2 regions of the Erysipelothrix sp. HDW6B genome follow, and region 1 is predicted to be linked to the other one. Evidence: a T-box and tRNA genes for the amino acid it is inferred to sense, from the RefSeq annotation. Region 1 holds a T-box; the other holds one or more tRNA genes.
What was found. The T-box of region 1 lies ahead of asnS (asparagine--tRNA ligase). A T-box ahead of a tRNA ligase gene usually reads a tRNA of that ligase, here a tRNA-Asn.

Region 1 (16,814 bases):
GAGCTTTAGATCCAATTACTCGAGATGCGCTGCAAAGACTGGTTAAACAATTACAACGTGACATGAATAAGACCATAATATTTGTAACTCATGATATGGATGAAGCATTAGCATTGTCTGACAAGATAGTCGTCATGGATCATGGTAAGGTTGTTCAACAAGGATCACCCAAAGACATCTTAACGAGTCCAGCCAATGACTTTGTGCGCAACTTAGTGGGTGAAGATCGTTTACATCAAGCGACATTTGAGTACAACTCGGTTGAACAATTAATGATAAAGCCAATTAAAGTAAATGCATCCGTGTCAATTGCTGAAACAGTTCGTCATATGCAACAAACACGTGTTGATGATATTTTAGTTGTTGATGATGAAAATGTTCTAATTGGTAGAGTAGATATCCGTGCACTGATGCGTCGAAACAATCGCGAAGATGCCGTTCAAACTATCATGAAGCAAGTAACATATATCCATAATACGACGACAATTCGTGATGCTATTTACTACATTCAAGAATTAGGACATCGAAATATTTCAGTTGTCGATAGCGATGGGAAGCTCGTTGGAATTGTGACACGTGCGGCAGTTGTTGGAGCAGTCTATGATGCTTTCTGGAGGGACTACGAACCACAAGAAGACCTTGAAGTAATAGACGATGAATTATCAGATAAAGCATCTTCAGCTGTTGCTCAGAATGGTGGTGCTGCTTAATGTTTTTTATTGAAAATGGTCCTATGATTCTTTCGAAAATTGGCGAACACTTATTGATTAGCGCCGCTGCACTCCTGCTTGGGTGTTTAATTGCGATTCCTTTAGGGGTTATCGTCAGTCGAAATAAGAAACTCGCTCAATTTACAATTTCAATTGCTTCTGTTTTGCAGACGATTCCATCGCTTGCGTTGCTAGCGATGATTGTGCCAATAATGGGTGTGGGGCGTGTTCCGGCAATCGTTGCACTTTGCATCTATTCATTACTGCCTATCCTTAGAAATACGGTTTTAGGGGTGGAGGGTGTTAACCCCGGCATCGTGGATGCATCCAAGGGTATGGGAATGAATACTCTACAACAAATTTTTAAAGTACAACTTCCGCTCGCAGTATCTGTAATTATGGCAGGTGTTCGATTATCAGCAACCTATGTATTGGCGTGGACTACTTTGGCATCATACATTGGCGCTGGCGGATTAGGAGACTTTATTTTTAGTGGTCTGAATAATTTTGATTTCAATCTTATCATTGCCGGAACATTACCAATTATGATTCTTGCATTCATTGTTGATCTTCTGCTTGAGAAAGTAGAAATGAAGTTATCGCCTCAAACAGGTTCAGAACTTAGAGAGGGGGCATAACATGAAAAAAATAATCACAACATTAGCAGCACTTATGATTCTTACAGGATGTTCACTTCCAGGTTTAGGTGGAAATGCTCGTAACAATGATATTGTGATTGCTGGTGGTAATACTACTGAACGGCAGATTCTATCTGAAATTGTCAGTCAAATGACACAGCACTACTTACCAGAAACACGTGTGTCCCTTATCAATAATCTCGGATCAACCCTGCTCATATATCAAGCGATGAGTCGTAAAGATGCGAATATTTCGGGAGCTATGTATACGGGAACCTCGCTGACAGGTGAGTTGGGACTTCCGGCATCAAGGGATCCGCAGGATGCGCTCAAACAAGTTCGTGAAGGTTACTTTGAACGGTTTGATATGGTTTGGTTTCCATCTTATGGTTTTGCAAACTCCTATGCATTTATGGTAACGCGAGAATTTTCAGATACACATAACATTACCAAAGTTAGCCAACTTGAAGAACTCGCTCCATCGTTGCGTGCAGGGGTTGACGCATCATGGATGGATCGCAAAGGGGATGGTTACGCTGACTTTAAGACTCAATATGGTTTTGATTTTGGCACAATGTACCCAATGGAGATTGGCCTAGTTTATAACGCCGTTCAAGTAAACGAAATGGATGTGGTGTTGGGTTACTCAACAGATGGCCGTATCGATGGCTATGACTTGGTTGTACTTGAAGATGATAAAAATCTCTTTCCACCGTATGATGCGAGTCCCGTGTTATCACGCGCTGTACTTGAACAATATCCAGAACTTGAGCCAATTATGCTTAAACTTGAAGGTGCTATCCCTCAAGAAACGATGCAACAATTGAATCAAAAATCTGATGAGGGTAAAATCGAACCCAAAGTAGTTGCTCGTGAGTTTTTAGAAGCGCATAACTATTTCGAAGATAAAACGGTTGAACCGTTGGTACAACGTTCCGATTACCAGTTTTTGACAAAAAAGGAGGGTGAATAAATGATTCAGGAAATAATTGAATACTATATTGCGAACGGAGGAATTGTTTTCCAACAATTTCTTCGACACTTTCTAATATCAATTTACGGTGTGCTATTTGCATCACTCGTAGCCATTCCCTTGGGATTCTTTATTGCTCGTCATCGAAAACTGGCACCTTGGGTGATTCGTTTGGGAAATATCATTCAAACAATTCCGTCCCTTGCGATGCTATCAATATTAATGATTGGAATGGGACTTGGGCCCAATACAGTCGTTGTGACAGTCTTTTTGTATTCTTTGCTACCGATTGTAAAAAACACTTACACAGGTGTTCTAAATGTTGATAACCAATTGCTAGACGTTGCTAAAGGAATGGGAATGACCCAATGGCAGATTCTATACAAAGTTGAGTTACCTTTAGCCGTATCGATTATCATCGGGGGAATTCGAAATGCGCTGGTGGTTGCGATTGGAATAACGGCAATTGGCACCTTTATAGGCGCCGGTGGTTTGGGCGATATTATAACCCGCGGTATCAATGTCTCGAATGGGAGTGCAATTGTATGGGCAGGAGCGATACCAACTGCACTTATGGCTATTCTTTCTGATCTCTTGCTAGGTTCTATTGAGAAACGCTTATCGCATAATTAAAAGAAGTGATTCATCACTTCTTTTTTTGTATAATAGAAGCAATGGAGGCATGATCATGCAAGAAACTATTCTATACATTGCCGTGAGTATTGATGGATACATTGCGACAGAATCTGGAACAATCGATTGGCTAGATTTAACTCGTGTTCCACTCGTTTTATCATCACAATACACGCAATTTTATGACACAGTTGGTGCTGTTGTAATGGGGAATAAGACATATAAGCAAATTACGACAGAGCTTGCCGTTGATAATTATCCGTATAATGATGTTCAATCGTACATATTTACGCATCAACCATCTACAAATACTGATTCAATCACATTCCTTAATGAACCGGCCGACGTTGCATTACCGAAGATTCGAGAAGCAACAGTAGGAAATATCTGGATTGTTGGCGGAAACAGTGTCATTCAACCTTTAGTCGAAAAGAATCTTATCGATACATATATTATCACAGTCATTCCAGTGTTCTTAGGTAAAGGCATTCGTCTTTTTGAAACATTTGATTCAGACCAGTACGAATTTATCATGAAGTCTACAACCCTTGAGAATGGAATGGTTACATATACTTTTAAAAAATAATACTACAAACAAGAGGGTGAGGCGATGACATGAAGCGCGGTAAACTAAAAATATTCTTAGGCTACGCAAAAGGCGTTGGTAAAACATATGCAATGCTTGATGAAGCGAAAATCCTAAAAAATGAAGGTGTAGACATTGTGATTGGGTATATGACACCCAATCAAAGTAAAACGACCTTAGCACAAGCAACAACCCTTGAGACTATGCCATACAAAACATATAAAAATGAAAGTCAAATATACTTAGAATTTGATTTGGATGGAGCGCTTCAACGAAAACCAAATACTATAGTGATTGATGAGTTGGCTCATGATAATGTACCAGGTATGCGACATAAAAAAAGATATCAGGATGTAGAAGAATTGCTCAGAAATGGCATTAATGTTTACACAACTATTAACATCAAAAATATTGATAGTTTGCATGATTTTGTTGAGTCAATTACAGGTAAACGGGTTGATGAGCGGATTCCTGATGTTATTTTTGACGCAGCGGATACCATTGAGCTCATTGATATTTCGCCCAAAGACTTATTGCTTCGGGTTGCAAATATAGAAGGTACTGACGCGGAACAAGGTGTTTTATTTCCTAAAGAAATCTTTACGGAAGAAAATCTTATTGCTTTGCGTGAAATAGCACTTCGTAAAGCAGCTGATCAAATTCATCACAGTAGTTACAAGACCGCATCCTACACTACGAAAGAACACATCTTAATCTGCCTTTCGACATCGCCCACAAACGAAAAAGTTATACGGACTGCGAGTCGAATGGCTGAAGCATTTCATGCCAGTTTTACAGCAGTATACGTAGAGAATGAGACGAAGCAATTAAATCCCGATGCTCAGCTTCAGCTTGACCAAAATATAAAGTTGGCAGAAGCTTTAGGTGCACAAGTTACCATGCTTTATGGAGATGATATTGCACTTCAAATTTCTGAATATGCGCGCTTAAGTCAAGTAACAAAAATCGTGATTGGGCGAACAGTTCGTAAACGAGGAAGGTTTCGTGGTCCCGGCATTATTGACCAACTCTCAGAAACGGTTCCTACCATAGATATTTACGTCATTCCAGACCAAAGCACTTCATACTATTTAAAAAGGGAGTCAACTTTACAGAAAGAAGTTTTTCATTGGAACGATGGATTCAAAGCGTTGTTGGTTATATTTGGTGTCACTTTAGTTGGCGGACTCTTTGCCTATCTTGGTTTTAATGAATCTAATATTATCGTTGTGTATTTGTTAGGTGTTCTAGCAATTGCAATGTTAACTGAAGGACGCATTTGGTCATCCATTGCATCAGTGATATCAGTACTTGTGTTTAACTATTTCTTTACGAAACCTCAATTTTCATTGCAAGCGGATGATTCGGGTTATCCGTTCACATTTGTATTCATGTTCGTTGCAGCATTTGTAAGTAGCACGCTAACAACAAAATTGAAAGCTCGTGATCTTCAATCAGCGAAGAAAGCATATCGTACCGATGTACTTCTTGAAACCAGCCTTCGCTTGCAAAAAGCATCGAGCTATAGCGAAATCGTGGACGCTATGGGTCACCAAGTAAAAAAACTTTTGAACACAACGGTTATTATTTATACACCAGAAAATAAACAGCTCATTCCGACGGTATATAGCGACTTAAGTCCTGATTATATTCATCATGAATTATTGTCTGAAGATGAGCGGAATGTTGCACAATGGGTATATAGAAATAACAAACGCGCAGGTGCCTCAACAGACACCATGTCCGAAAGTCAAATGGCCTATATGGCAATTCGCTCAACAGATAAAGTTGTGGCTGTGCTAGCGGTTCATAATGAACATCAAACTATTGATCCATTTTTACGAAATCTTCTGGTTTCACTAATTAACGAGGGGGGCATTGCTCTAGAAAAAGCAGCATTGGATGCCCAACAGCACCACGATGCTATAGTGATTGAACAGGAGAAACTACGATCGACGATCCTTCGAACAATTTCCCATGACTTAAGAACACCACTCACAACTATTTTGGGCAACGTTGATTTGCTCCAACATGGAACTCTTGAAGATGGTGAGGTTCATCGAATTTATACTGATATTAAAAATGATGGTATTTGGCTCATGGATTTAATTGAAAATATACTTGCGATGACAAAAATTGATAATGATAACCTAATTATTCAATTTGAAGGGGAAGTGCTCGAAGATTTAATTGCTGAAAGTCTGCATCGCGTTTCAGGAAAAGCAAAGCATCACACCATTCTTGTAGACGATGCGAAGGATGTTGTGCTAGTCAATGTGGACTCAAAACTTATGATCCAAGTTTTTACCAATTTAATTGATAATGCATTAAAATATACACCAGAAGGAACACAAATCCGTATCCGTACCGATAACAAAGACTCAGAAAAGGTCACGATTCATGTTGAAGATGAAGGACCAGGAATTGCCGACAAGCAACATCTTTTTGAGATGTTCTATACACAAAATCAAGACAGTCGCCGTGGTATGGGTTTAGGATTGTATCTCGTTAATGAGATTGTTAAGGCTCATGGAGGAAGTATCACCGTTAGTGATGTTGAGCCGCAAGGTGTTCGTTTTTCAGTTAGTCTAAGGAGGTATGTTATTGATGAAACCGCACATATTAATCGTTGAAGATGATCCAATTATTCAAAATTTGATTCTTAATACACTTAAGCTCGAAGCGTATCCAGCTTACGTTGCAAATACGGCTTTGGAAGGTGTTCAACTTTTTAATGCCAATAATCCAGAAATCGTTATTTTGGATTTAGGGCTTCCAGATCGTGATGGTGTTTGGGTGGTGCAAGAAATTCGAAAACAATCACTTGCGCCCATTATTGTTGTGAGTGCGCGTGCTGAGGTAGATGATAAGATAGGGGCTTTGGATGCGGGTGCTGATGATTATATCACGAAACCTTTTGAACCCGAGGAACTCATGGCTCGAATTCGAGTTGCGCATCGTCGTCTCCATGTATCGGATACACAATCAACCCAATTTCGAAATGGTAATCTTGTGATTGACAGTGATGCGAGCACAGTTCAAATCCATGGTCAAGATGTACACGTAACACCGACAGAGTTTAAACTGTTATTGTTGATGATTGAAAATGTTGGTAAGGTACTAACCTATCATATGATTCTAAAGGAAGTATGGGGTTTATATTCAGATAATATTCCTGCCTTAAGAGTATTTGTGACTACGTTACGAAAGAAACTTGAACAGTATGATCCAGATCTTCAATACCTACAAACCCATGTAGGTGTCGGATACCGCATGATTAAGCATTAAAATAAAAAGAAACCGCTGATTATACATGATAATCGGCGGTTTTATGATTAGAAATCTGCAGAACCCGGTGTTCGTGGATAGGGAATTACATCACGAATGTTGTCCATCCCGGTGATGTAACGCATAAAACGTTCGATTCCAAGTCCAAACCCACTGTGCTCAACTGTCCCGTAACGGCGTGTGTCAAGGTACCATGTGTACAACTGTTCATCAAGATCATGGGCTTTGATACGCTCTTGCAACACGTCAAGACGTGTCTCACGCTCACTAGCGCCTACTATTTCTCCAATTTTAGGGAAAAGCAGGTCAGTGGCCGCAACTGTAACTTGATCGTCGTTGAGTTTCATATAAAAGGCTTTTTGATCTTTTGGATAATCTGTAACGAATACAGGCTTTTTAAAGATAACATCGGTTAAATAATGTTCATGTTCACTTTGGATCCCGGTTTCCCAAGTTGGATTAACTGTAAAAGCATGATCTGTATCAACAAGTAACTGGATTGCTTGTGAGTACGAAATTCGTCCGTAGGGTTCAGATACTGTTTGTTGTAATTTTTTGATAAGCCCTTTCTCGATGAATTCGTCAAAGAAAGCAAGTTCTTCTGAGGCATGATCAAGAACATATTGAATCATTGCGTTAGACATTGATTCAATGAAGTCCATTAATCCCACAAGATCAACGTAAGCCAACTCAGGTTCCACCTGCCAAAATTCAGATACATGTCGAGATGTATTTGACTTCTCTGCACGAAATGATGGTCCAAAAGTATATACTCTTTGAAATGCTTGGATGAATGGTTCAATGTGAATTTGGCCTGTGACGTTTAAAAATGCTTCTTGTTTAAAAATATCGTCTTTAAAGTCTTGATGAGGTTGTGTAGGGTCTAAGGTACTGATTCGGAAAACATCTCCACCACCTTCAGCATCAGTCGTCGTGATTGCCGGCGCTTGTATATAAGTGACATCTTGAGATTCTAAGTATTTGTGCATCCCTTGTGTAAGGATTGAACGAGTCTTAAATACAGCATAAAAAGTGTTAGATCGTGGGCGAAGATGTGGAATCGTTCGGAGAAACTCAAAACTGTGGCGTTTCTTTTGAAGTGGATAATCACTGTCAGCCATGCCTTCAACGATAATGGTGTCAATTGCAATTTCATGTTTATGTTTGCCTGTAAGCCCAGTTTTCAATTGACCATGGATTCGAACACTGCTCCCAATTGTAAGCTTGGAAATTACAGAATACTGTGAATGATCTGCATCGATGACACATTGAGTCGTTGCAAACTGTGATCCATCATGGATTTCGATAAAGAGAATAGAGCGAGATTGGCGTGTTGTACGCACCCATCCCGCAACGTGAACAGGTGTCCCATGTTCTAAAGTATGTAGTGATTTAAGTGAATGTAATGACATCTTAGGTCCTCCTTGGTATAAAAAAACAGCATTATATCCCAAAGGGACGAAATGCTGTGTTCCGCGGTACCACCCAAATTATCATAATTATGATCACTTTACGATTCTATCAAATCGTGTAGTAAGATAACGGACTACACCCGATTTTCCCTAGTTCAACGTTCAGGAAAATTGCTCAGAGGGGTTATTTACAGTGGGCTTACTTAATGACCTTTCACCATCTGTCATCTCGCTAATAGCAGTTCCCAACGAAACATATCCTCGTCAACGCTTTATTTTGTACTATTATAACGCAGTTTTCTCAGAAAGCAAGTTTTAATGTAAATTAAATGACAAAGCTGTAAGACAGGTGTCATTAAGTTCGATGGCTCGTAAGATTCGCCCGAGGTATACTATGTATACAAAAGGTAATTCATACCACAAGGAGAAACATTATGACCATCGTAACTTTAACATCAACACTTATCACAAAACTTGCTGGTAAGAAACCGGCTACACCAAAACCTGACATGACATTGTTTGATATTGCGGAAAGTGCAAATCTTGATAAAGACCAAGTTGAGAGTTTCTATACAGCACTTAGCAATACATTATAATAGGAGGGATACACCATGACATTCATGACATTAGATTTATCAAAAAATAATAAAACGCAGGCATCAAAAAAAGAAGTGAAAATAGAAACAATTCTTGACATTGCAGCTCAAGAAATTACAAATCCAGAATTGCAACTGGCATTTATTAATCAATTGGCTGCTCAAAACAACCCTTTCTAGTGAAAGGGCTGTTTTTTTTATGAGAAAATGGAAACTAACTGAATGGCACTGTAAATGATGCTATAACAGATAATCATAAAAAAGAATAGGGCAACGATTTTTCGTTTCATAGAACACCTCACGTAATTACCATACCAATTTGTATCATAACTGCCATCGATAACAATAACGAAATCCTTACAAAGATGTAACAAAAAAACTCCCAAGGGAGTTTATTTACGATCGATAATCATTTGTTCGTAGGCAATGAAGTCGTAACCTTTACGTTTGTATAAACGTTTTGCAGATTCATTTGCAGGTGCAACCTCGAGTCGGAACCGTTGCACATTTGGGAACATATCTTGAAGTTGGTCAAGAACTGCAGATCCAAGACCCTGTCCCTGATGGGAATCTAAAATACTCAATTCCTCAATCCATAGTTGAGGTGCTCCGATTTCTGTTGAAAACATTCGAGAGCATAAAACATACCCAGCAATGGTACCATCAACTTTAATAAACCATCCATAAGCATCCGAACTATTTAAGATATATTCAAAGTTACGAGTAAACACAGAAATGTTCGGTGGTGTAAAAGATGCTGGACCACTGTGAAATTCGGATGCGAGTGCAATGTATGCATCTAAATCATTGACTGTAAAATTTTCTAAGTTCATAAGAACCTCCTGTTTATACGAAAGAAAAGCGTAATGTTTATATTCTAACAAGTTGTGTATTAAATTTCAAACAGGAAGTTGGATTGATGAAAAATAATTGATACTTCGAATTTTTTGCAAGGTGGAGTCTTATGGCCATTTAATCTATAATAAAGAAACAAACTAATATCGGAGCCAATTATGTCAAACTTTCTACGTAATCTAAAATATAAAATACTTTATAAAAAACATAAAGATTCCAGTATCCGTGCTGAATATGCTGTTTTTGCTGAAGTTAAACGAAATCTTGCTGGAGCTACATTTATGCGAACGTATGTTCCTATCGCAAAAAATCAGGGAATCCGAGAAATTGATGTTCTGTCGATTTCTAAGTTTGGTGTCTATATCTTCGAAGTGAAGTATTATGCAGGGGCAATACAAGGGAAAAAAGATGCTTCTTCATGGAATCGTCGATATCAAAACGGTACACTTACACAATTTCGAAATCCGCAAATTCAAAACATCTATCATCGTGATGCGTTAAGGGATTTTTTCCATCTGAATACAGTTGAGTCCTATATTGTTTTTACCCATCCTCAAAGTACACTGGAAACTGATGCCGGTAATACCGTCTTATTGAAAAACTTATCGAAAGCATTTGCGAAACGGAAACGTGTTTTAAGTCGAAAAGACGTACGACAAATGAAACGTTCTTTAAAAAAATATAATCGTATGTCATGGATACGGCACTATCAACATCGCCGTTATGTTAAATCGATGAAACAGAAGTAAGGTGATCAACTTTGTGAGGATAACTTCGCATTTCGACAAGCCGTCGTCAAAACGAAACGAACTAAATTTTATGGGTATTAGAAATCGGTACTGATGTAGCGGATAGGCTTTATATTTGAGTGATTTCGTTTAAACTAAAAGGGAAAGAGGGAACCTATGAAAAAAACAGTCATTTTAGGAGTTGTTGTAGTATTCGCAATCGTTCTAGGAGGATGCAGTGCGAAAAAACCAGATAATGTAGTTTTAAACTTGGGAATGATGCCGGCAGTTGACGCCGCACCTATTCTCTATGCTCAAGAAAAAGGAATCTTTGATGGATTAAATTTAGAAGTTAATGTTGATATCTATCAGAATGCGATGGAACGCCAAAGTGCACTTCAAAGCCATCAAATTGATGGCGCATTAACGGACGTTATTGCCTTGATGCAAAATGTTAATGCAGGATTCGATATGAAAATCACCATGTCTACGGATACCAGTTTTTTACTTTTGGCCAAAGACCCTAATCGTTTGGATGCTGAGCACTTAAAAGCAGCATTAATGGAAGTGAGTGTGACAAACTATTTGACGGATCAAGCGTTAGCTGGTAAAAGCGTTGAGAAGATATACATCAATGATATTCCTGCACGATTAGAAATGATTGGTTCGGGCAATGTCGATGTTGCGGTTATACCAGAACCCGTTGCATCTATGGGAGTTTTGAATGGTCTTACGAAAACAGCAATAAAAGTTAATGATAGTTTCAGTCCTAATGTCATTGTATTTACTGATAAAGCAATTGCGGAGAAACACGATGCGATTCAAACATTTCATCAAGGGTACAATCAAGCGGTGACTGCAATGGCAAATGATGAGGCTGGTGTACGATCAATCTTAGTTAATCGTTTAGGTTTAAAACCGGAGATTGAACAAGACATTGTATTGCCACAGTATCAAGTCATTCGCGTACCTTCTAAAGAATATTTAGAGAAACTTGCGACATGGAGTCAAAACGTGCTTAACACAATTGTAACTGTGGATTATGACAGCATGGTAGATGCACAGTTTGTCCAATGATTACAATTCAAAAATTGAATTACGCCTATAATCAAGAACGTGTACTAAAAAATATAAATCTTCAAGTGGCGTATGGAGAAGCAATTGTATTGCTCGGAAAATCTGGATGTGGGAAGACAACACTTCTAAATTTAATAGGAAATATTATAAAAACAGATGCAGGATCAATAAAAGTGGTAGCACAGCGCCCCGCAATGATATTTCAAAATTTTGGGTTAATGCCGTGGTTGACTGTGAAACAGAACATCATGTTGGCAATGCGCGCTTATCCGAATATAAACATGGAAACAGAAGCCCAACAGCAAAGTAATGACTTAGGAATTCAAGCGTATATGGATCGCTATCCGAGTCAACTATCAGGAGGGCAGAAACAAAGGGTTGCGATTGCACGAGCACTCAGTATCCACCCTGATTTATTGCTTGTGGATGAGGCAACATCATCGCTGGATACACAACACGCGGAAACAATACAGGCAATCCTCAAAACATTACAAAAAAGCATGACTCAAATCATTGTAACGCATAATATTGAGGAAGCAATTTTCCTTGGTAAACGAATTTTAATTATGGATCAGGGAGAAATTGTGCACGAGTTTGATAACCCGATTTATGATTTAGAAGATGCCCGTCAAGATATTCGTTTCTATGAAGTCTGTCTAGAATTGCGAGGTTTATTTGATGCGAAAACACGTTAAGTATATTTTTGTTTCAGGATTGTTTATCTATGCAGTGGCGTGGCTCTTTCATGTCATATTTCAAACAGCATTGTTTCCAAATCCGAACACAATTATCATGATATCGATACGGAATTTCAATAAATTTGTTCCCCATCTTCTGGTGAGTGGCTATCGAATTCTAATCAGTATGAGTGTCGCATTGATTTTAGGTGTTTTAATCGGTCTTACGATGGGCGTTGTTCCATTGGTTAAAAAGATTCTTAATCCGTTAGTCTATACGTTGTATCCAATTCCTAAAATAGCCTTTTTACCAGTCTTTATGCTTCTATTTGGCATTAAAGACTTTTCTAAGATTCTATTAATTGTAAGCATCATTATTTTTCAATTTTTGATTGCGACAGTGGATGCAGTTGAAGCAATTGATAATGACATTCTTAAAGCTGCAAAAATCATGAAATTACCGAAAGGTAGTATGTTTAAAAGCGTATACTTGCCCGCTATACTTCCCAATATTCTGACTGCTAGTAGAAATGCATTTGGAATGAGCATTGCTGTTCTATTTTTTGCAGAGAACTATGCGACAACTTATGGTATGGGTTATACCATTATGAATTCGTGGATGATGGTTCAATATAAAGATATGTACGCCGGTATTCTTTTGCTCAGTATTTTTGGATTACTCGTCTTTATTCTTATTGATTATGTTGAAATGCGCTTGATTCGTTGGCGATAAGGCGTATTAGTCTGAGAATGTGCTACAATAATTTTATTAAGGAGAATTTATGGAACCAACACAATATATTACAACTGAGGATGGTCAAGAATTAGCAGTTTATATAAAGGGGAACCCTGAAAAACCTGCAGTGATTTTTTTGCATGGTGGTCCAGGTGGACGTATTTCAGAGGCGTCATTTTCGTTTTTTGATTTAAATGAGTGGTTTGTTATCGCATTTGATCAACGGGGGTGTGGGAACTCAAAACCGTTCGCAACATTAGAAAATAATACACCTCAAGCAGGTGTAGCGGATATCGCACGTATTGCTCATACTTTAGGGATTTCAAAATGGACAGTGTTTGGCGGTAGTTATGGTTCAACCCTTGCTTTGCTTTATGCAATTGCATATCCAGATGCAGTAAAAGCATTGGTTTTAAGAGGAATTTTCTTAGGTCGTGAAGAAGATGTCGCATGGTTATATCAAGAGGGTGCTTCATATTTCTACCCAATAGAGCACGAAGGGTTTAAAAAGATGATCGAACCATCAAAACGTCATGACCTTGTGAGTGCCTACTATGAAATATTCACTGGAGATGATGTTGACCTAAAACGACGTGCTGCTTTTGCATGGTCCCGATGGGAAGGTTCGCTGGTACGTCTTGTGCCAGATCTTTCTGTTCAAACTGACCCAATCACGGATGCAGATATTAGTCTTGCGACACTAGAATGTCACTTTTTCGCAAATAAAATGTTTTGGAATGATGACAATACAATTCTAAATCACAGTGCACAGATTGCACACATTCCAACGTTTATTGTTCATGGTCGCTATGATGTAGATTGTCGAGTGAGTGCAGCATATGAGCTTTACGAGGCTTTATCGGGAAGCGAGCTACACATTGTTGAGTCCGCAGGTCACAGTCCTTATGATGTACCAATGCATGATCGTTTAACAACAATTATGGCACAACTGCAATACTAAAAAAACACGCCTTGTTTTGGATCAAGGTGTGTTTTTTTTGTTGTGATAACTTTAAAGAAGAATAGCGATCAGTGCAGAAGCGGCAAGGATTTGAAAAATACCAATTGCGACTGCTAACATGATTAATTGACGACCGCTTTGGATAAGAACGCGTATATTCAGCCGCAATCCGATAGCCGCAAGTGCAGAAACTTCCAAAAAGGTGCTGACATTACTGAGTGGTTGTGCAATTTCGACTGGAACCAGTGCCATTGAATTTAAGATACATACGACGATAAAGCCAAGAATATACCATGGAACAAATTGTGAAAATTTGCGTTCAACTTTTTGGGAATTCGATGGTTCATCTTTACCAGCAACATAGCCCCAAAGTAAAACTACAAAGACAAGCATTAAGACTCGAATTATTTTGAAAATCATAGCATACTCGAAGACAGGTTTGCTAATACTGCTTGCAGCACCAGCTACTTGTCCAACGGATTGAATGGTTCCTCCAAGAAGCGCGCCAATTTGTGTATCACTGGTAAAAAGGGTTGTCGCAATGATTGGTAGCCCTAGCATTAAGATGGTTCCCAATAGATTGGTAATTGTAATCGAAGAACCTTTATCATCACGTGAAGCCTGAATGCTTGGCGCGACCGACGCAATGGCGCTTGAACCACAGACTGCATTCCCACTTGCCATAAGAATGGCGAAGTTCTTACTGAAGCCCATTTTCTGTGCTAAAAAGTAAACAAACGCCAACGTTAATGCCATTAAAATTACAACGAAGAGGAATGCATTAATTCCAAGATCAATCAAGGTCTGAGTTGTTACCGAGAGGCCAAGCAATACAATCGACACCTCTAAGAAACGTTTTTCAGTAAAACCTGTTCCACGCTCCCATATATTTTGTTTAAACAACGTGTTACCCAAAGCGATACCCAGTAGGATGGCAAGTGTTGCAGCTCCAATTTTAGGGATAAATTGGGCGCCTAAATATGCGAGTCCGCAAATGACAATAGAGAGTCCAATTCCCATGCCATAATCTTTAATAGTTTTCATATGTTACTCCAATCTCTTACGTAAAATTATAAACCTATTTCTTTGAGATACAACTGCAATTTCACGGATATCCAATTTTGGCACTTTGCCTAAAAAAGTCAATATATAAGACAAATGTGTAACGAAGTGTGATGTATCCGCTTACTTGGTGGTGTATGATAAACATAGAAGTGAGGGATAGCATGATTAAATATTTAGAACGTCCAATCTTTGAACACGACCTGCCGGTTATGTATTACCGTCACGAAGGACGTGTCTTAACTGCACCACATTGGCATCAAGAAATTGAGCTCATTTATGTTCAAGAAGGAATCCTTAACTTAGGTGTCGAAGAACACGTCTTTACCCTTGAAAAAGGAGATATTTATATCGTTAATAGTGGAATAAGTCATTATTTTCTGAGTTCACCAGGAAGCGTCCGTTTGGTAGTGCAAATTGATCCAACGTTTTTCACTCATGAAACATCTGCCAGTGATCTCGTTAAACATCTGAACTTAATTGAACCGTATAGTATTCATTGGGATCAAACGATTCGCGAACAAATTTATCATTTTATTGCCACAATTGGGCATGAAATTGGGTCTAAAGATATTGCATATCGATTTCGCATCCAAGAATTACTCTACGGATTTTATGTCAAGACGTTTCGAAACTTTCCGTTAAAACAAAGTGGTTCGGATATATTGGCACCAAGTATCAAGAATCAAGATGTTTTGGATAAATTAAATCGTGTCTACCGTTACATCGAGACCCATTATGACCACGATATTTCTCTGGAGCGTGTTTCGGATCATATTGGTTATAACAGTTATTACTTTACGCGATTTTTTAAAAAGCATACCGGTCAAACTTTTGTAGAGTTTCTGAATGAATTCCGAGTCAATCGCGCTAAATGGTATTTAGTTACAACAGACTGGAGTATTTCTGAGGTTGCATTTGAGTCGGGATTTCAGAGTGTTAAGACCTTTCATAGCGTGTTTCGCAAACATGTAATGGATAGTCCCTTACAGTATCGAAAAAATATTCAAGATCGTGTCGAAGAATCAGCGATCAAAAGGAGCGAATTATGATTAAAATAGGTATTATCGGTTGTGGTGGTATTGCTTTTGGGAAGCATTTACCCAATCTAAAATTGCTGGATGATGTGGACCTTGTCGCGTTTTGTGATCTAGACATCGAGCGTGCTACTAAAGCAAAAGACGAATATGGTACATCCAATGCACGTGTATACACCGATTATTTAGATTTATTGTCAGAGCCATTGGATGTTGTTCATGTTTTAACACCAAACAATACCCATGCAACCATCACAATTGCAGCGCTGGATCACAAAAAACATGTTATGTGCGAGAAGCCAATGGCTAAATACGCATCTGAGGCTCGTGAAATGATTGCTGCAGCAAAGCGTAACGATAAGAAATTAACAGTCGGCTATCAGAATCGTTTTCGAAGTGATTCCATGTTCTTAAAAAAGATTGCACAAGAAAATCAATTGGGACATATCTATCTGGGGAAAGCCAAAGCAATCCGACGTCGCGCTGTTCCAACTTGGGGTGTATTCTTAGATGAGGAAGCGCAAGGCGGCGGACCGCTGATCGACATTGGAACGCATGCGCTTGATTTAACGTTGTGGACGATGAATAACTATAAGCCAAAGTATGCAGTCGGAACAACCTATCATGAACTAAGTCAAACACCCAATACTGCGAATGCCTGGGGATCATGGGATCCAGCCCAATTTACAGTTGAGGATTCGGCATTTGGGTTCGTTGTTATGGAGAATGGTGCAACCATTATCCTGGAATCGAGTTGGGCTTTGAACACATTGGATGTTGGAGAGGCAAAAACATCTCTTTATGGAACCAAAATGGGTGCAGATATGGAACAAGGGTTACGCCTC
Region 2 (16,814 bases), 650 kb from region 1:
TCTTCGATGCTCAATTTATGTGTTCGTGTATAGTATAGTGTTTTAATTCCTTGGTAATGTGCATATAAGTAGTATTTTTGCAAACTACGTGTCGTTTCATCTGACGTAATGCATAGTTCAAATGAAATTCCTTGGTCCACGTGTTTTTGTGCCGTTGCAATAACATCAATAACTTTATATTTGTCCATTGTATATGCTGATTCATACATAAAACCCGCTACATCAGATGCTGGCATTGGGAAATATGTTTTTGAGTTCCCATAAGTACGCTCTTCTACAATTTGTTTAATCGGTGTTAATGATGGTGTTGCACTCATAACATATGCAATTGAACCATTTGGCGCAACTGCTAGTCGGTTAGAGTTATAGAGACCAAATGTCATTACATCATCTTTTAACTGTGTCCATTCTTCTTCTGTTGGAATATAAATATCCTTCATAATGTCTTTAACGACATCCGTTTGTGCATGAACAGGTCCACGATCATTGAAGTATGACCCATCAGCATATTTTGAACGCTCGAAACCATAGAAACGAAGTCCTGTTTCACGGGCTTTCGTCATTGAATGTTTTAAACTATAGAAGTTAACAAGACTGAAGAATACATCAATTAAATCGATATCTTCATCACTACCATAAGCAATATAGTTTTCCGCAATATAGCCATGGTGCCCCATAATTCCAAAACCAACAGAACGCATAATATTATTAGCACGAGCAACTGCTGGTACATGGGCGATATTCGTCTTTTCAGATACAGAGTTCATAATATCCATGGCAGCATATACTGTTTCTTCAATCGTATTGTTTTTAATCATATTTCCCATATGTCCACTTGCAAGGTTACATGAAATATCTAAACCGATTTGGTCTTTATCACGATTGTTGTAATCTGCATATGTTGAGACAACAGAAGGTTGCAGAATTTCTGTACATAAGTTTGAGAACTTAATTGGATCCGCGAGAGGGTTTTCCTTATTAACGTTATCAGCATACATGATATATGGGTATCCGGATTCCCCTTGTAATTGCGCAATCATATCGAAGAGCTTACGAGGGTTTATTTTACGCTTACGAACATTTGGATTTTCTACAAGTTTCTCATACCAGTTATCCATATCAATTGCGATATCTGAGAACGGAATTCCATATTCTTTATAAACCGTATGCGGATAGAAGACATACATATCTTTGTCTTCGCGTGCTAATTCAATCATCTTGTCAGGCATAACCACACCCATTGATAATGTCTTAACACGAACATCGTCATCAGCATTCAATTTTTTAGTTGAGAGGAAATCTTCAATATCACTGTGGAATACGTTTAAGTAAACAGCACCCGCACCTTGACGTTGACCCATTTGATCAGCATAGCGGAATGCATTATCAAGAAGTTTCGCTACCCCTACGACACCTTTAGCGACTCCAGGAATATCTTTAATGGTTTCACCTTTCGCACGAAGGTTGGTCAAGTTAATCGACACGCCACCACCCAGTTTTGAAAGTTGCATTGCAAACTCTTGAACACGTGCAATGTCATTTAAAGAATCATCCACTTCCAACAAGAAACATGAGACAAATTCACCACGTTTTTTCTTCCCAGTATTGAGTAGTGTTGGTGTTGCTGGCGTAAAGTCTTGAGCAATAAGTGATTTAATAAGACGACGCGCTGTCTTTACATCACCATCAGCATGGTAGAGCGCAATAATGGAAAGTCGATCTTCATAACGCTCCAAGAATACACGGCGTTCATCATTTGATTTCATTGCATAATCGTTATAGAACTTAAATGCACCCATGTATGTTGGGAATCTAAACTTCGCATTATAAGCAATATCATAGACAGATTCAATTTCTTCAAATGTATACTTATCCAAAAATTCTTTCTCATAATACTCATTTTCAATCATGTAATCGAGTTTTTCACGTAAAGAATGGAAAAACTGTGTATGTTTATTCACATAATTTAAAAAATAAGAACGAACCGCTTCTTTATCTTTATTGAGATCTTTAATATTTCCATCTCCATCAAGGATCTGATTATTAAGAATGACCCACTCAGGAATTTGATTTGTTTTTGTTTGCGCTGTCATAGACGTGCCTCCTTATATTCTTGAATCCATGTTTTTACATATTCAACATCTTTACTAAAGCCTGAACCTTCAAATTTCAATACGAGTTCAATGTTGTATTGATCACTAATTTTCTGCCCTGCTGCTCCAAAGTTTGTACCCCAATTACGATTGCCGCTTACTGCTAGGCCTACCACTTTATCTGCATATGTTTCAAGAAACTCTGCAGCTTCATCGGTAACTTTCCCAAAGTCCCATGAACGTGTTATCAAGAATAATTCACTACCCTCACCGTCATAGTCTAAGATATCTATAGTATTTTGTTCGAGTTTTGATGCAAATCTTGCACCTTGACCCGTCAAACTATCAAAAACGACTAACATACATTCACCACCCTTCAAATCTAATAGTATTAAAACACAGATTTTTTTTACATGTGAGTCCTTGACACAGATTTTCGTCTGTTTTTAAGAAATGAAAATCTGAAACATAAAATATTTAATGATTGTCGTTGTGTCGGAGTGTGTGAACGCCTTAACAACATAAATTTTCTTCATAAATTACATCCATAATATTAAACATAGTAGATTGCTAGGTCATTATTCTTGCACTCCTTTTTTTGATTCGTTATGATTGCATTATCAACAAGGCAGTACATGCCAGAAGGAGCACATTTATGAAAACTATATCAGGATGGCATCATATCACCAATATCGCAAGTGATGCACAGAAAAACTACGAATTCTATACAGAGGTTCTCGGAATGCGTTTATTAAAGAAAACCGTTAACCAAGATGATATTTCTGCATACCATACATTCTTTGGAGATGAGAACGCGTCTGCCGGAAATGATTTAACTTTCTTTGATTTCCCTGGAATCAGTAAAGCTGTCCGTGGGACCAACGCAGTAACCTCTGTTGGACTGCGTGTCCCAAGTGATGCAGCACTTGAATACTGGATGCAGCGTTTTGACGAAAAAGGCGTTAAACACGATGCTATTGATGAACTCTTTGGTGTTAAAGGGCTTCGTTTTGAAGATATTGACGGCCTCCGTTTACGTCTTGTCTCAGACCAAACTGGTGGTGGTTTCCCAGCTGGAAAACCAAACCAATGGAGTGATGTACCTAACGAATTCGCAATTGTTGGACTCGGAACTATTGAAATCACAGTCCGCCATATTGATACACAAGAACAATTCTTAGTTGATGCTCTAGGCTTCACAAAAGTTGGTATTGAGGATGGTGTAACACGATTTGAAACGGGCCCAGGTGGAAACTCATCATCCATTCATGTTCGCGTCGATCAATCTTCAGCAGACGAGTACCAAGGTTATGGTGCAGTTCACCACATTGCGCTTCGTGTTGAAACAACCGAAGACCTCAAAGAGCGTATTGACCAAATGACCCGTAACATGTATCCAAACTCCGGTTTCGTAAACCGTCACTACTTTGAATCTCTTTACACACGAGTTGGACGTATTCTTTATGAATTTGCTACCGATACCCCTGGATTCACAGTTGACGAACCAATTGAAACATTAGGAGAAAAACTAAGCCTTCCACCATTCCTCGAGCCACAACGTGACCGCATTGAAGCTGAAGTCCGTCCATTTGATACGAAACGAATTAACTACCGAAAATAAGGGATTCTGTGTTAATACACACAGTCTTCAAAAACAGTGTGCTATACTTAACTTATGAAAAGGAGTATATTTATGGACAAATCATATGAGATTTTATCAACAAACAGCAATTATGCAGTAATTGGCATGACCGATGATCAGAAAAAATTTTCCTATAGAATTTACACTTTACTGAAAAACAAAGGCAAAATTACACGAGGCATTCACCACCGTCTTACCGAAGTTGAAGGCGAACGTATTTATAACTCAATTGAAGCGATTGAAGATCCAATTGATGTCGCAGTCTTTGTTGTTAATCCAACGATTGGGATCAACTATCTTGAACCCATCAAAGCAAAAGGCATTTCGACCATTTGGCTCCAACCTGGAACTGTTAGCGATGAACTCGTTGCCAAAGCACATGATTTAGGACTGAACGTTGTTGAAGATTGCGTTCTTGCAACCTATGCCCGAAACGAATCGAAATAATCATAAATAAAAGCCAGTTCATCGAACTGGCTTTCCTAAATTCAAATCTCAACCGCACCATCAAGGTGCGGTTGTTTTTGTATAATAAAAGGAGCCCACCCGACTAAAAGGAGCTCCCATATGAAGTATAAGCAATTAAATAAAAAAATAAAAGACCAAATCGATATTTTATTGAGTGTAGGATATTCGATGCGACAAGTTGGACGCGAACTGAATATTTCGCATTCAACTGTTTCGAGGTATAAAAGCAATCATTATAAGAAAAGAAAAATAGATATTCAACATAAATATAACCACTTAATCGATTACCTCAATTCTCGTTATGATCCGAAAGTCCGTTCTATCGATGTCTGCCTCAACAACTATAGAAGGTATCATCCTCATAAACCCTGTGTATCCGTTCAACAAGTGTATAACTGGATCAACCAAGGAAAACTTATGATTGACCCTCTTAGGATGTGTTACAAAAGACGTAGACGAAAGAAGCGAATGAGTGGAATGATGAACCACTTTCAATGGAATTTGGAAAATCGAACTGTGCTACCAATTAGTCTGAGACCCAATTATATAGAGGCCCGAGATGAAATCGGTCACCTTGAAATTGACTCAATAATCGGAAAGAAAAATGAAAGTGCAGCAATAATATCAATCGTAGATCGATGTTCCAGAATGAATTGGCTGATAAAGGCTGAGTATCGATTAGACTATTACACATCCTCATTAATTAGAAAATTTATAGAAGAAAACAAAATAGTAACGAAATCAATAACCGTTGATAATGGATTAGAATTTAACACAATGGGAATTACTGCAAAACGACTCGGTGTCAAACTTTATAAATGCGATCCTTACTGTTCTTTTCAGCGTGGTTCTAATGAACGAGCCAATGCGATAGTTAGAAGATTTATACCGAAAGGAAAGTCACTTTACAGCATTGGACAACAATATCTAGATGACATTGCCTTTAAAATCAACTCAATGCCGCGTAAAATATTTGACTTTAAAACTGCTTATGAGATAGAATTTTTAAAAATGAATAGTGGTGCGGTTGAGATTTGATAAAAGAAAAGCCAGTTCATCGAACTGGCTTTTTTAACTATAACTGTATGCATTGATGGCATTTTGCATGTCTTGATAATCCATGATGCACAAATTCATGACCACATGGCCAATGACCCCGGCAGCAACCGCCGAAGCACCTGCTTTTAGAAAGAGCCCAATTGCATGGTTAATCTCAAACGCTCCGAGAAGCTGAGGTATCGGCATAAATAATGGATAAATGCATGTTATCACTACAACTGTCAAGAATGCGACGCGTCCAAGGAATGTCTTTGGTAGTTTTCGATATACTGGTCGTACATGATACCCTTCAATGTCATATTTACAATTTTGTAAGTCCCGCTTCGTATTATAAAAACCAAAGCCCGAACATAATACACCCAGCCAAATAAGACCCACCAACAAATCCGATTGGACATTGACCATCGTTAGTGCTCCCTTGTGTGTGCTAAATGCTACAAAGTAAAAGAACCCATTTATGAGTATATTCATAAACACAAAATCGAACATTATTTTTCGAAACATATAGAAACGCATGTTTTCCCCCACAACCATTTCTGGAACTTGATTTTAATATAGTGTTAACTCAACATTTCCATTTTAGCATATTTAAATTTATTTTAAAGATACTCTCTTATGATTTCACAAAATATATCATAAGTGGTTATAGTTACATCGATACTTTATGATGAACTTTAAGAATGCGGTCATGTTTGACCAATGCATCACACCATGTGTCATCGTGCATCAAAATTTTCAACGAGACCCACTCATCATCAACATCCATAAATTGTACCACCTGTAAACCACCCTCTACCGTCTTCTTTTTTAGCGCATACAACGCCTCCAATTCAACCGCGAGTGTCTCACCTAAATACTTTCGCAGATGGTTCTCGATATAATCTTTTTCATTTGTGAGTCGCGCAAGCATGGTGCGAACTGCACGATTTTCTTTTAGCAACTCACTTAAGGCATAAGCGATATAAATTAAGATAACTAAATAAATATACTCCATCATCTCTAACGTCCCCCTTTAGAAACAATTGCACCAATACCTTCAAGGTTGATAACTTTTAATTCATTGCCTTTATCTAGTTGAAGCACGGTCCACTGTTGATCCATATCTGTGACAGTTCCACTTAAGACCACACCACTCAGATATTCAACATCAACTTGTTTTCCAATCCATTGTGATACAGCACTTTGACTCCTGACAGTCTGTGTATCACCCTCAATCAGGTCGTATAAACTTGTTTGATACAACAACGCCAACGCATGTAATTTATCCAGAGACGGCGCTACATGGCCTGTCTCCCAATTTGAAACAGTCTGCCGTGTTACTTCTATTTCTTGTGCGACATATTCCTGCGTCAGTCCTTTTTCTTTTCGACAATTTGCCAGTCGATCACCGAGTTTCATATTAACTACCTCCCCCTTAACTTTAACGAATTCATCAATATTTATCTATCAAATATCGTTTGCACCCTTCGCAAATGAAAACCCCATGCTCTCAATTGGTGCATGGGGTTACTTTTTTTACTTAATAATGAGAGTACGGAGCTCTTCCATACGTTTTCCAAAAATTGCGAGTGTTGTATCAATTGCTGTTGTTTCATGCATATCAACACCTGCTTTTTTCAAGACATTAATAGGGTAGTCGCTGCTTCCTGATTTCAAGAAGTTTAGATACGGCTCAACGTCCCCTCCATTATAAATGGTTTCTGCAAAGAGCGTTGCTGCACTGAACCCTGTTGCATATTGGTAGACATAATAATTGTAGTAGAAGTGTGGAATTCGCGCCCACTCATACCCAATTTCTTGAGTAGATACTGCTTCGCCATAGTAAAATTTATTAAGCGCGTAGTAAGTATCAATTAGGTAATCCGCTGTTAATGCAGTACCTTCTTGATCCGCTACGTGAATCAAATGCTCAAACTCTGCGAACTGAGTTTGACGGAAAACCGTACCCTTGACGGTATCAAGGTAATGGTTTAATAAATAAGCACGTACTTTTGGATCTTCGTATTGATCAAGAAGATAGTTAAGTAATAAATTTTCATTCGTTGTCGAAGCAACTTCTGCCACGAATATTGAATAGTCTCCGTAAATATACGGTTGGTATTTACGCGTCATATAAGAGTGGACCGAGTGCCCTAATTCATGAGCCAAGGTAAACATGTTATCAATGTTTTCTTGCCAGTTTAGAAGGATATACGGATCAGTTCCGTATGATCCGGATGAATAGGCACCAGAGCGCTTCCCTTTGTTTTCGACGACATCAATCCATCGGTCATCAAAAGCACGTTTCAAGACCGAACGGTACTCATCACCAAGCACTGATAACGCTTCAAGAATAATTTCCTTCGCCTCTTCATACGTAAACTTCAAATCAACATCGTCAACCATCGGTACATACATATCGTACATTTGGATATCTTCAAGTTGTAATGCATCATTACGTAGCGTTACATAATCATGAAGCATATTAATGTTTTTATGAATTCCATTGATTAGGTTTTCATGAACATTTTCATCAATATCATTCCCGAAAAGGGCTGCTTCACGTGCTGATTTGTATCCTCGAATATTTGCATTAAAGTTATGAATTTTGACATTTCCAGATAAGGTACTTGCAAGAGTATTCTTAAGATTTCCGTATGTTTCTTGCATTGCTTTAAACGCACGTTCACGAACTTCACGATTCGGATTTTCCATAAACAAGGAATAGCGACCATGTGACAGCTGAACTTCATTACCATTCTCATCTTTGATTGATGGGAACTGAATATCCGCGTTATTAATCATTCCAAACGTTGTGGATGGAACATTGAAAATCTCGCCTGCAGAAGCAAGAACACGTTCCTCTTTATCACTTAAAATATGAGCACGTGATTTAAACAATCTCTCAAAGTCGTGCGTATATAGTTTTAATGCGTCGTTTGATTCAATATAACCACGAATGGTGGATTCATCCACCGCAAGAATCTCAGTATTGTAAAAAGAGAAACTCGAGCTGAATTTTGCAGCCAGCGTTTGGACGCGACCATTCATTGCTTGATATGTTGGATTGGTTGTATCAACATCAAAACTTAGATGTGCATAAATATAGAGAACTTCTAAACGAAAACTCAACTCATCTCTAAATTTTAGACCTGCTAAGAGTGCTTCAGCACTTTTACCTAAGGTTCCTTGGTATGACGCAACTTCTTCTAATTGTTTTTCGATAGCACTGTATTCTTCATTCCACGCTGCATCGCTTTCAAACATTGGTTTTAAATTCCATGTATCTTTTTCTGCGACTTCTGAACGAAGTGGTAATTCATAATGATCTGACATATTGCACCTCTATTCTATTGTGGGTAATGACCCATTGCTTATATTTTATCATAAATTTACGAAGATGCTTTATGTAATCATTTTCATTACTCGCATAAAAAAACTCACTTCATTGAAGTGAGTGTTAATTACAATTGGTGACCCGTACGGGATTCGAACCCGTGAATGCATGCGTGAAAGGCATGTGAGTTAACCGTTTCTCCAACGGGCCAGCTGTGCGTTATTGATGTTTATCTTTTTAGCGCTTTTGTATTATAGCAAGATTGGTAATTGATGTAAAGTGTTTTTTACACTTATTTTCAACACCACTTTTTCTAAAAATAAAATGGCGCTTGTTGCAGGACTCGAACCTGCGACCCACTGGTTAACAGCCAGTTGCTCTACCGACTGAGCTAAACAAGCATCGCTTAACGCTCATAAAATATAACATACATCCCTACTGTAAGCAAGCAAATTTCCACTTTTTAAGGATAATTTTTTTAACGCATTATCATCAGTGGGTATTCTGCACTTTTTTAACAATATAGTCGCTGTTAACTACTGTATTTGTGTGGTTTATATCAATTTTTTTATGACTGATTTTTCCTATGCTGATGTCTTGATCCTCAATTCGAAAGTGTCAAAGTATAAAAAAAAAGCAACATTCGGAATGTTGCGTTAATCACACTTTGGTGACCCGTACGGGATTCGAACCCGTGAATGCATGCGTGAAAGGCATGTGAGTTAACCGTTTCTCCAACGGGCCAATAAATGGCGCTTGTTGCAGGACTCGAACCTGCGACCCACTGGTTAACAGCCAGTTGCTCTACCGACTGAGCTAAACAAGCACTGCTTAGTGCTTATAAAATATACCATACAAGATATCGGAACGCAAGCCTTTTCTTTAAATAAATATTTATTATCTTTTGGAATAGAAAATACGGCTATTTAAAGCCGTATTATTAGAATTTATTACGATTTGGAATGCAGAAAACAACCGCAAATAGTAAGATTGTTTGAATGTAATATATCGGAATATCGAAGACACCATAAACTAAAAATGCCACGAGTAAAGAGATTGCGAGTGGATAGTCTAAATAGTATGCATTGTTATAGACATCAACTGCTCTTTCTATAATAAACAACGTTAAGATACCCGTTCCGACAATACCAAGACTTAATAAACTTTCGATAAAGATATTATGTGCATGAGTATTGTCAAACAACAAAGCATATGAAAATAGACCGTGACCCCACCATGGTTCTTTAATTATCGCATCCATTGCATTATCCCAAATATGGAAGCGAATGGACGAATGATCAGCAACTTCCATGAACCGTGGAAAAATTGAAGGGTTGTTCATAATAAAGATTCCAACGATGCAGCCAATAAACACCAGAATTTTAAGCTGTGTCCATTTCCTTTGCACCAAGATAACCCCTACAAGCCCCACAGCGAGACCTAAGAGGATGGATCGAGTTCCTGTTAGGAATAATGCGTATGTATTGATTAGGAATGCTCCAGCGTAAAAGAGGAGCAACTTATAGTTTTTAAATGTAAGTTGAAATTGAATTTGGTTAAAGCAAACTAATAGAACAATTAGCAAAATGAATGCGTAGAAGTTGGGATTATCAAATGTTGAATAAGCACGATAGTAACCATCTCCATAAGGAGGAAGTTGCCACGCCGGCATATGTCCAACATTAAACCACGCCATTACCTTCGTCGCAAGGTCCGAAAACCATTGTGGACGGTACTGAATAAATATAAAGAAAAAGTTAAACAGCGAACTCCACACAATATAGTATTGCATCTTCATGTAGTTACGTGGCGTAATGCGCCGTTTAACCGCACCGACATACGCAATTATATAAAGCATAAATATTGCTGCCAAAAGCCCCAAAACGTTGTTGTTAACATATGCTACGACGATTAGGTAAGCAATCAGCGGCCAAATGAAACTTTTAAAACTGATGTCTTTAAATTTCACCCATTCATATGCAACATATACTCCTAACGCAATGAGACTTGGATACATAACATAGTTCGGCAAAAACAAGACAAAAATCAAGAGGAATAATAAATTCTCTTGAAATTGTTGATTTAATCTTTTACCAATTGTCATTATGTCTGTCATCATAGTTATTTTACCACAAGAAAAAGTGACAACTATAACAATAGTGTCACTTCATGCTATTCAATTATTCTGTTCCTTCTTCTGAAGGTACATCATTGCCAGATTCTGTATCAGTAGCTGCTTCTTTTTGTTCGCCTTCTTTTGATTCAGACTCTCTTAGTTTTTCCACAAATTCTGGTGCTGTTGCTTCACTTACAAGTTTTCCAACAGGTGCTTCTTGTTGGGATGATTTTGAGTAAATGTAGTAGATAAAGTTTGGTCTTTGTTCTTCAGTTGGTTTAACCATATTGTAGACATTAATTTCAATATCGTACATTTTTTTCGAATCAGAAGCTGTGAAATACTCTCCCACAGGTAGTGTTGCTACGGTAGTTTCATAAACTTGGTTCGCAATTGATGCAATGGCATCTTTATCAGTACCTTCCGCAACTTTAACGTTGATCCGCACTGTTGCAGTCTCGAGTTCATATTTTACACTTTCAGCGACACCTAATGCTTCGACATTTTTTTGTATCGTTTCAAGCGCCGTAGTTTCAATAGCTGGTGTTAAATCACCATCAAAGCGATTTCCAATAATTGGTTCACCACGTACTCCTGTTGCTGATAGGATTGTATATCCGAGGAATACTGTTGGAATTGCAATAAGAACAAGGCACACTATGATTGCATAGAATGACCAGTCATGTTTCTTTTTAGTTTTATTTTTTGGTTGTTTAATTTTTGGATCTTGTTTTTGAGTCATCATGATCCTCCTTATTATTTAATATAAATTGTATACGATTTATATTTTCTGCGCAAGCACACGTAATACAAGTTCATTGGTTAAGCGTGGATTTGCTTGTCCTTTAGAAAGTTTCATGACTTGACCAACAACAAATTTAATCGATTTGTCCAGCCCATTTTTATAGTCTTCAATAACTTGTGGATTTGCTTCCAGTACAGATTCAATCCAAGCTTCAATAGCGCCTTCATCGTTAACTTGAACCATCCCAGATTTCTTGATGACTTCTTTTGGAGATTCTCCTTCAACCATTTTTGCGAAAACGTCTTTTGCTTGTTTTGATGAAATAGTATTGGAATGAATTGCTTCTATAAAGTCATTAAAATATGCCGGCTTAATCCATGATTCTAAGCTTTGTTCGCCTTTTTTATCAAAAACGGCAAGGATATCTTGTGTTAACCAGTTAACAATTAATTTTGCTTGTGAATTTAAAGCACTGACTGTATCAAAATAATCTGCAATCTCTTGATTACGGACAAGAACCGTTGCATCATACATGCTTAATCCTAAATCATTGTGGTATCGCATTACACGTGCAACCGGTAATTCAATGCTTTCTTGATTTAGCATTGCTTCTGGAATACGGATTGGCGCGATATTCGGTTCTGTAAAGTAACGGTAATCGACAGCACTTTCTTTGGTACGCATTCCGACTGTTGCTTGTTGTTTTTCATCAAAACGACGTGTCTCAGTCACAACTTTGTCACCACTTTCGATCACATTTCTTTGACGTTCAATTTCAAACTCTATGGATTTTTGAACGTTGCTTATAGAGTTTAAGTTCTTAATTTCAACTTTAGTTCCAAAAGCTTCTTGACCTTCTGGGCGGATTGAAATATTCACATCACAACGAAGTGATCCTTCATCCATACGACCATCCGAAATTCCTAAATAGATTACCAAAAGACGTAGTGCATCAACATAGGCTGCTGCTTGTTCGCCAGTACGGAAATCGGCTTCAGTAACGATTTCGAGTAGTGGTGTCCCGGCACGGTTAAAGTCAATTAAAGTATTTTCCCCTTCATGGAATTGCTTGGCTGTATCTTCTTCCATATGGAGTCGATTAATTCGTACCGTCATCATCTCTTCGTTTACCAGAATATTAAACAATCCGTTTTGTCCGAGTGGGTAGAATTGTTGTGTAATTTGGAAACCTTTCGGCAAATCTGAGTAAAAATAGTTTTTGCGGTCAAAACGAACTAAATCATCGATTTCGCAATTAAGCGCCTGAGCTAACTTAACGCCATATTCAACTGCCCGTTTATTAACTTGTGGTAACGTTCCAGGCATGCTCAGATCAATTTCATTGATTGCTGTATTTGGTTTTAAACCATAGCCCAAAGGAGCTCCGGAGAACATTTTAGATTGTGTCTTGAGTTCACAGTGAATCTCAATACCGATAACTGCTTCGTAATTCATTAGAATGCCCCTTTCCAGTTAATGAGTGATTCAAATGCATTTGCATAAGCAAACATCGTTGCTTCTTCAAATGGCTTGGTGCTGATGTTAATACCAATTGGCATCGCATCGACGAATGCTAATGGTATTGTCATACTTGGGTAACCACTGAAGTTATTGATAACCATGTGGTTTTCTGAGATAAGTGATTGATCTGATTTTTCATCAAGGAATGGTCCTTCAATTTTCGGCGCAATTTGTGTTGATGCAAGGGCAACAACTACATCCACATCTTCAAAGAATTTTGCATAAGCATCCACGATAACACGTCGGACACGTTTAGCTTGATTGAACACTTCTTCTTGATTTTTATCATCGAGTGCATATGCACCAAAAACAAAGCGACGTTTAATGGTCTCACTGAACCCCAATGTACGCGTACGTTTCATAATTTCTTCGAGGGAATCACCTACTTGTGCGACGCCATAACGAACACCGTCAAGATCAGCATGATTCGCAACTGCTTCAGAGTTTGAAATAATGGAGTAGACTGGAAGTACTGCACGTAGAAGTGTTTCATCCATTTTTTTGTCAACTAAGACAGCACCTTTAGCTTCAAGTTGGTTGGTAAATTCTTGGAAAGACTTTTTAATTTCGCCTTCAGGCATGTAATCCTGGATTGATGAGAAAATACCAATTCGTTTGCCTTCAAGATCCATGTCTAATAATTCTGTATATGCTGGTACTGGTTCAAATGAACTCGTCATATCTTTATTATCACGACCAGCAAGAACTTCAAGCATTAATGCTGCATCTTTTACTGATTGTGTAAAATAGCCAACATGATCCAATGAAGATGCATACGGAATGACACCATATCGAGAAATTCGTCCATAAGTCGGCTTGACTCCAACCGCTCCAACGAAAGCCGCAGGTTTACGAATGCTATCTCCTGTATCAGATCCTAATGCAACACGGACTGCTTTCGCGCCAACAAGAGCTGCACTCCCTCCAGATGATCCACCAGAAATGCGTGATGTATCGTAAGGGTTACTTACGGGTCCTGTAATGGCACTTAAGTTTGTACCACCCATTCCCAATTCATCCATTGATGTCTTAGCGACAATGTTAGCCCCTGAAGCTAACAAAAGGTCCGTAACATGTGCATTATAAATAGATTTATGATTGCTCAACAGCTGGCAACTTGCAGTTGTCAGTGTTCCTATCATATTGAAGTTGTCTTTGAGAGCAATATCCCATCCTATGAGTTTTCCTTCGGATGCAGGTTGGTGTTCGACATAACTTACAATTGCATTTAGAGATTCATTTGCTTTTTTTAGAGTATCAATTGACATTATTTATTAACCACCTTAACTATTTCAAAATAATCGCCTTCTATTCGTGGCGCATTTTCGAATGCTAATTCTTGCGAAATAACATGTGTTGGCTCGTCTTCACGAAACCAACTTGTTTCTATTTCAAATGGATAAGACATTGTTTCCACACCTGATGTATCGATATTTTGCAATATTGAAATTTGATTCAAGAATGTTTTTGATATTTCTTCGATATGTGTAATTTCTTGGGGTTGGAGCTCAAGCATCAAATCGGATGCTAATTTTTCGATAAGCTCTTTGTTTAGTTTTTCCATGTTACCTCCTATATAACAGTTATGACTGGATTGCTTCCCGGTTGATAGTTAATGACTGCACGTGTATTTTGGAAAAGTTTTATATTAACTACAACGGGAACTTGATTTGAATCAATACTACTAATTAACGTGCTAACATATTGGGTCAGTCCATGAAATTCGAGTTGTGTTTTTGCACCCATCGTTATTTCAATGACATATTTTTTTACTTCATTATCAACTACAAATGCTTGACCAACCACGCCTACAGATTCATCAGCAATAAAATCTTGAACACGGCGTTTGAAGATTTGGAAGTTGCTACTTGATTGAGGAAGTTGCTGGGTTGCAAGTGTTGAACCCATGTACATCCAACGTTCGTTATTCGCGGTCAATGTTGGAATCGTCTTCGCATTATCGTAGTAAGCATGACCAATAAAGTGACCTGGTAAGTACCGTCCATTCAATGTATCATCGACGCTGTCCTGAACGTAAAAACCAATCATCATTGGCATTGTTTCCATACCTGGAATCTTACGCATGTATGATTCCAATCGAGGACTGATAATGTCATTTGCTATTTGAAAGAGCGACTCATCGGTAATTGCTTGAGTAAGTCCTGTTTCACGATTCACTATCTGGTTACGATCTAATACAACACCCAGACTAATACCGTTAAGCTCGGCTTTGTCTTTGTTTTTATAAAAATTCATTTCATAAATACTGTGAACAAACATTGGATTTGGAATAGTTACAGTTTTAGTCACGATTCCTTTTTCATCCTTCACTTTTTCAACATATGGTTCGGAACCATCACTTGGAGAGTTTAGAGAGTATGGATAGTCATCACTCCGACGATTAATGAGGTGCTGATAGTGCTCTTGTGTGATGATACTTCCCTCAGCAATATAATAAGTGCTTGGAGAAAAATACTCTTTCGACAATTCTTGCAAACGCGATCCAATCTCAATCGTATCAATTTCACGCATCGCTGTCGCATAGCCTTGACGTAACGGCGAAGATGAGTACGGAGTAATGATTGAGTACTCTCCTTTCCCCGCACTTACGATTTGCGTTGTCTCGGTGGTTTCATTCGTTGGTGTTTTGGAACCTTGAATACAGCCAGTAAGAACTAATAGTGCTAATATTATTGTAAGTATTTTTTTCATGATGTTTCCACCTCCCTTATAAAGCGCGCTTCATCCCATGTCTCCACATTAAGTTGTTGGGCTTTCTCTAGTTTTGACCCTGCACTTTCACCATAGACTACCACGTCGGTTTTCGCACTGACACTGCCACTTACGCTACCACCTTGTGATTCAATGATTTTTTTAGCATCTGTTCGTCCCATTGTTTGGAGCGTTCCGGTTAAGACAAATTTCTTCCCACTAAATTTCGATGATACGACTGTATTTGCAAAGTCTGGTCTTAAGCCATAAGACAATAGATTGGCAACAAGTTGCTGATTTTCTTCTAATGAAAAGTATGTTGCAACAGATTGTGCAATAACCACACCAATCTCAGGAATACTTTGTAGTGTTTCAACGTCTGCTTGGATTATATTTTCAATCGTGTTAAAATGCGCAGCTAGTACTGCTGATGTTTTTGCTCCAACATGACGAATCCCTAATCCAAAGAGCCATTTTTCTAACGAATTTTGTTTGCTTTCTTCAATTGCATTTAGGAGTTTTTCAACACTTTTCTCACCCATTTTATCAAGAGTACCTAATGCTTCTTTATGATTTTTTAATGTATAGATGTCAGGAATTGTTTGGAGTAGTCCTGCATCATGAAGTTGATAGACCCTTTTTTCACCAAGGGTATCAATATTCATTGCTTCACGTGAGGCGAAATGCACCAATGCTTCTGCAATTTTAGCAGGGCACTCCGAATTCACACAGTAATGGTCAGCTTCTCCATCAAATCGAACCAAAACTTCTCCACATACTGGACAATGCTTAGGGAACTCATAAGGGACTGCTGATACACTCCGCTTCGAAACGTCCACACTGACGATCTCAGGAATAATCTCTCCTGCTTTACGAACACTTACGGTATCGTTTATTCGAATATCTTTATTTTTGATGTAGTCTTCATTGTGTAATGTTGCATAGCTAACGAGTGACCCAGATATTTGTACTGGCGTGAGTTGCGCATTTGGGGTTATTTTCCCTGTCCGACCAACCGTTACAAAAATATCTTCAACGGTGCTTTTTACTTCTTCCGCTTTAAATTTGTAAGCTGTCGCAAAGCGTGGTGTTCTAACTGTAAATCCAAGAGATTCTTGAATTGCGAACTGATTGACTTTAAC

Region 2: it encodes a tRNA-Asn, which carries the amino acid that the T-box ahead of asnS (asparagine--tRNA ligase) is inferred to sense. The anticodon was not compared.

The regions. Positions count from the first base shown of each region.
Region 1 is NZ_CP049860.1:1,271,190-1,288,003, reverse strand. It holds gene G7061_RS06325 (ABC transporter ATP-binding protein) at 1-710, shown strand, start outside; gene G7061_RS06320 (ABC transporter permease) at 710-1,348, shown strand; gene G7061_RS06315 (osmoprotectant ABC transporter substrate-binding protein) at 1,350-2,321, shown strand; gene G7061_RS06310 (ABC transporter permease) at 2,322-2,954, shown strand; gene G7061_RS06305 (dihydrofolate reductase family protein) at 3,010-3,540, shown strand; gene G7061_RS06300 (sensor histidine kinase KdpD) at 3,570-6,173, shown strand; gene G7061_RS06295 (response regulator transcription factor) at 6,148-6,828, shown strand; gene asnS (asparagine--tRNA ligase) at 6,876-8,240, opposite strand; T-box leader at 8,280-8,517, opposite strand; gene G7061_RS06285 (hypothetical protein) at 8,675-8,836, shown strand; gene G7061_RS06280 (hypothetical protein) at 8,852-9,016, shown strand; gene G7061_RS06275 (GNAT family N-acetyltransferase) at 9,229-9,669, opposite strand; gene G7061_RS06270 (nuclease-related domain-containing protein) at 9,850-10,440, shown strand; gene G7061_RS06265 (ABC transporter substrate-binding protein) at 10,597-11,496, shown strand; gene G7061_RS06260 (ABC transporter ATP-binding protein) at 11,493-12,191, shown strand; gene G7061_RS06255 (ABC transporter permease) at 12,175-12,906, shown strand; gene pip (prolyl aminopeptidase) at 12,956-13,870, shown strand; gene G7061_RS06245 (YeiH family protein) at 13,922-14,914, opposite strand; gene G7061_RS06240 (AraC family transcriptional regulator) at 15,097-15,984, shown strand; gene G7061_RS06235 (Gfo/Idh/MocA family protein) at 15,981-16,814, shown strand, end outside.
Region 2 is NZ_CP049860.1:625,730-642,543, reverse strand. It holds gene nrdE (class 1b ribonucleoside-diphosphate reductase subunit alpha) at 1-2,093, opposite strand, end outside; gene G7061_RS03060 (class Ib ribonucleoside-diphosphate reductase assembly flavoprotein NrdI) at 2,090-2,455, opposite strand; gene G7061_RS03055 (ring-cleaving dioxygenase) at 2,749-3,714, shown strand; gene G7061_RS03050 (CoA-binding protein) at 3,787-4,182, shown strand; gene G7061_RS03045 (IS30 family transposase) at 4,303-5,241, shown strand; gene G7061_RS03040 (hypothetical protein) at 5,275-5,778, opposite strand; gene G7061_RS03035 (hypothetical protein) at 5,912-6,259, opposite strand; gene G7061_RS03030 (helix-turn-helix transcriptional regulator) at 6,262-6,660, opposite strand; gene pepF (oligoendopeptidase F) at 6,778-8,577, opposite strand; tRNA gene G7061_RS03020 (tRNA-Glu) at 8,713-8,788, opposite strand; tRNA gene G7061_RS03015 (tRNA-Asn) at 8,904-8,979, opposite strand; tRNA gene G7061_RS03010 (tRNA-Glu) at 9,247-9,322, opposite strand; tRNA gene G7061_RS03005 (tRNA-Asn) at 9,329-9,404, opposite strand; gene G7061_RS03000 (O-antigen ligase) at 9,519-10,697, opposite strand; gene G7061_RS02995 (hypothetical protein) at 10,759-11,436, opposite strand; gene gatB (Asp-tRNA(Asn)/Glu-tRNA(Gln) amidotransferase subunit GatB) at 11,476-12,894, opposite strand; gene G7061_RS02985 (amidase family protein) at 12,894-14,228, opposite strand; gene G7061_RS02980 (aspartyl/glutamyl-tRNA amidotransferase subunit C) at 14,228-14,524, opposite strand; gene G7061_RS02975 (CamS family sex pheromone protein) at 14,533-15,672, opposite strand; gene ligA (NAD-dependent DNA ligase LigA) at 15,669-16,814, opposite strand, start outside.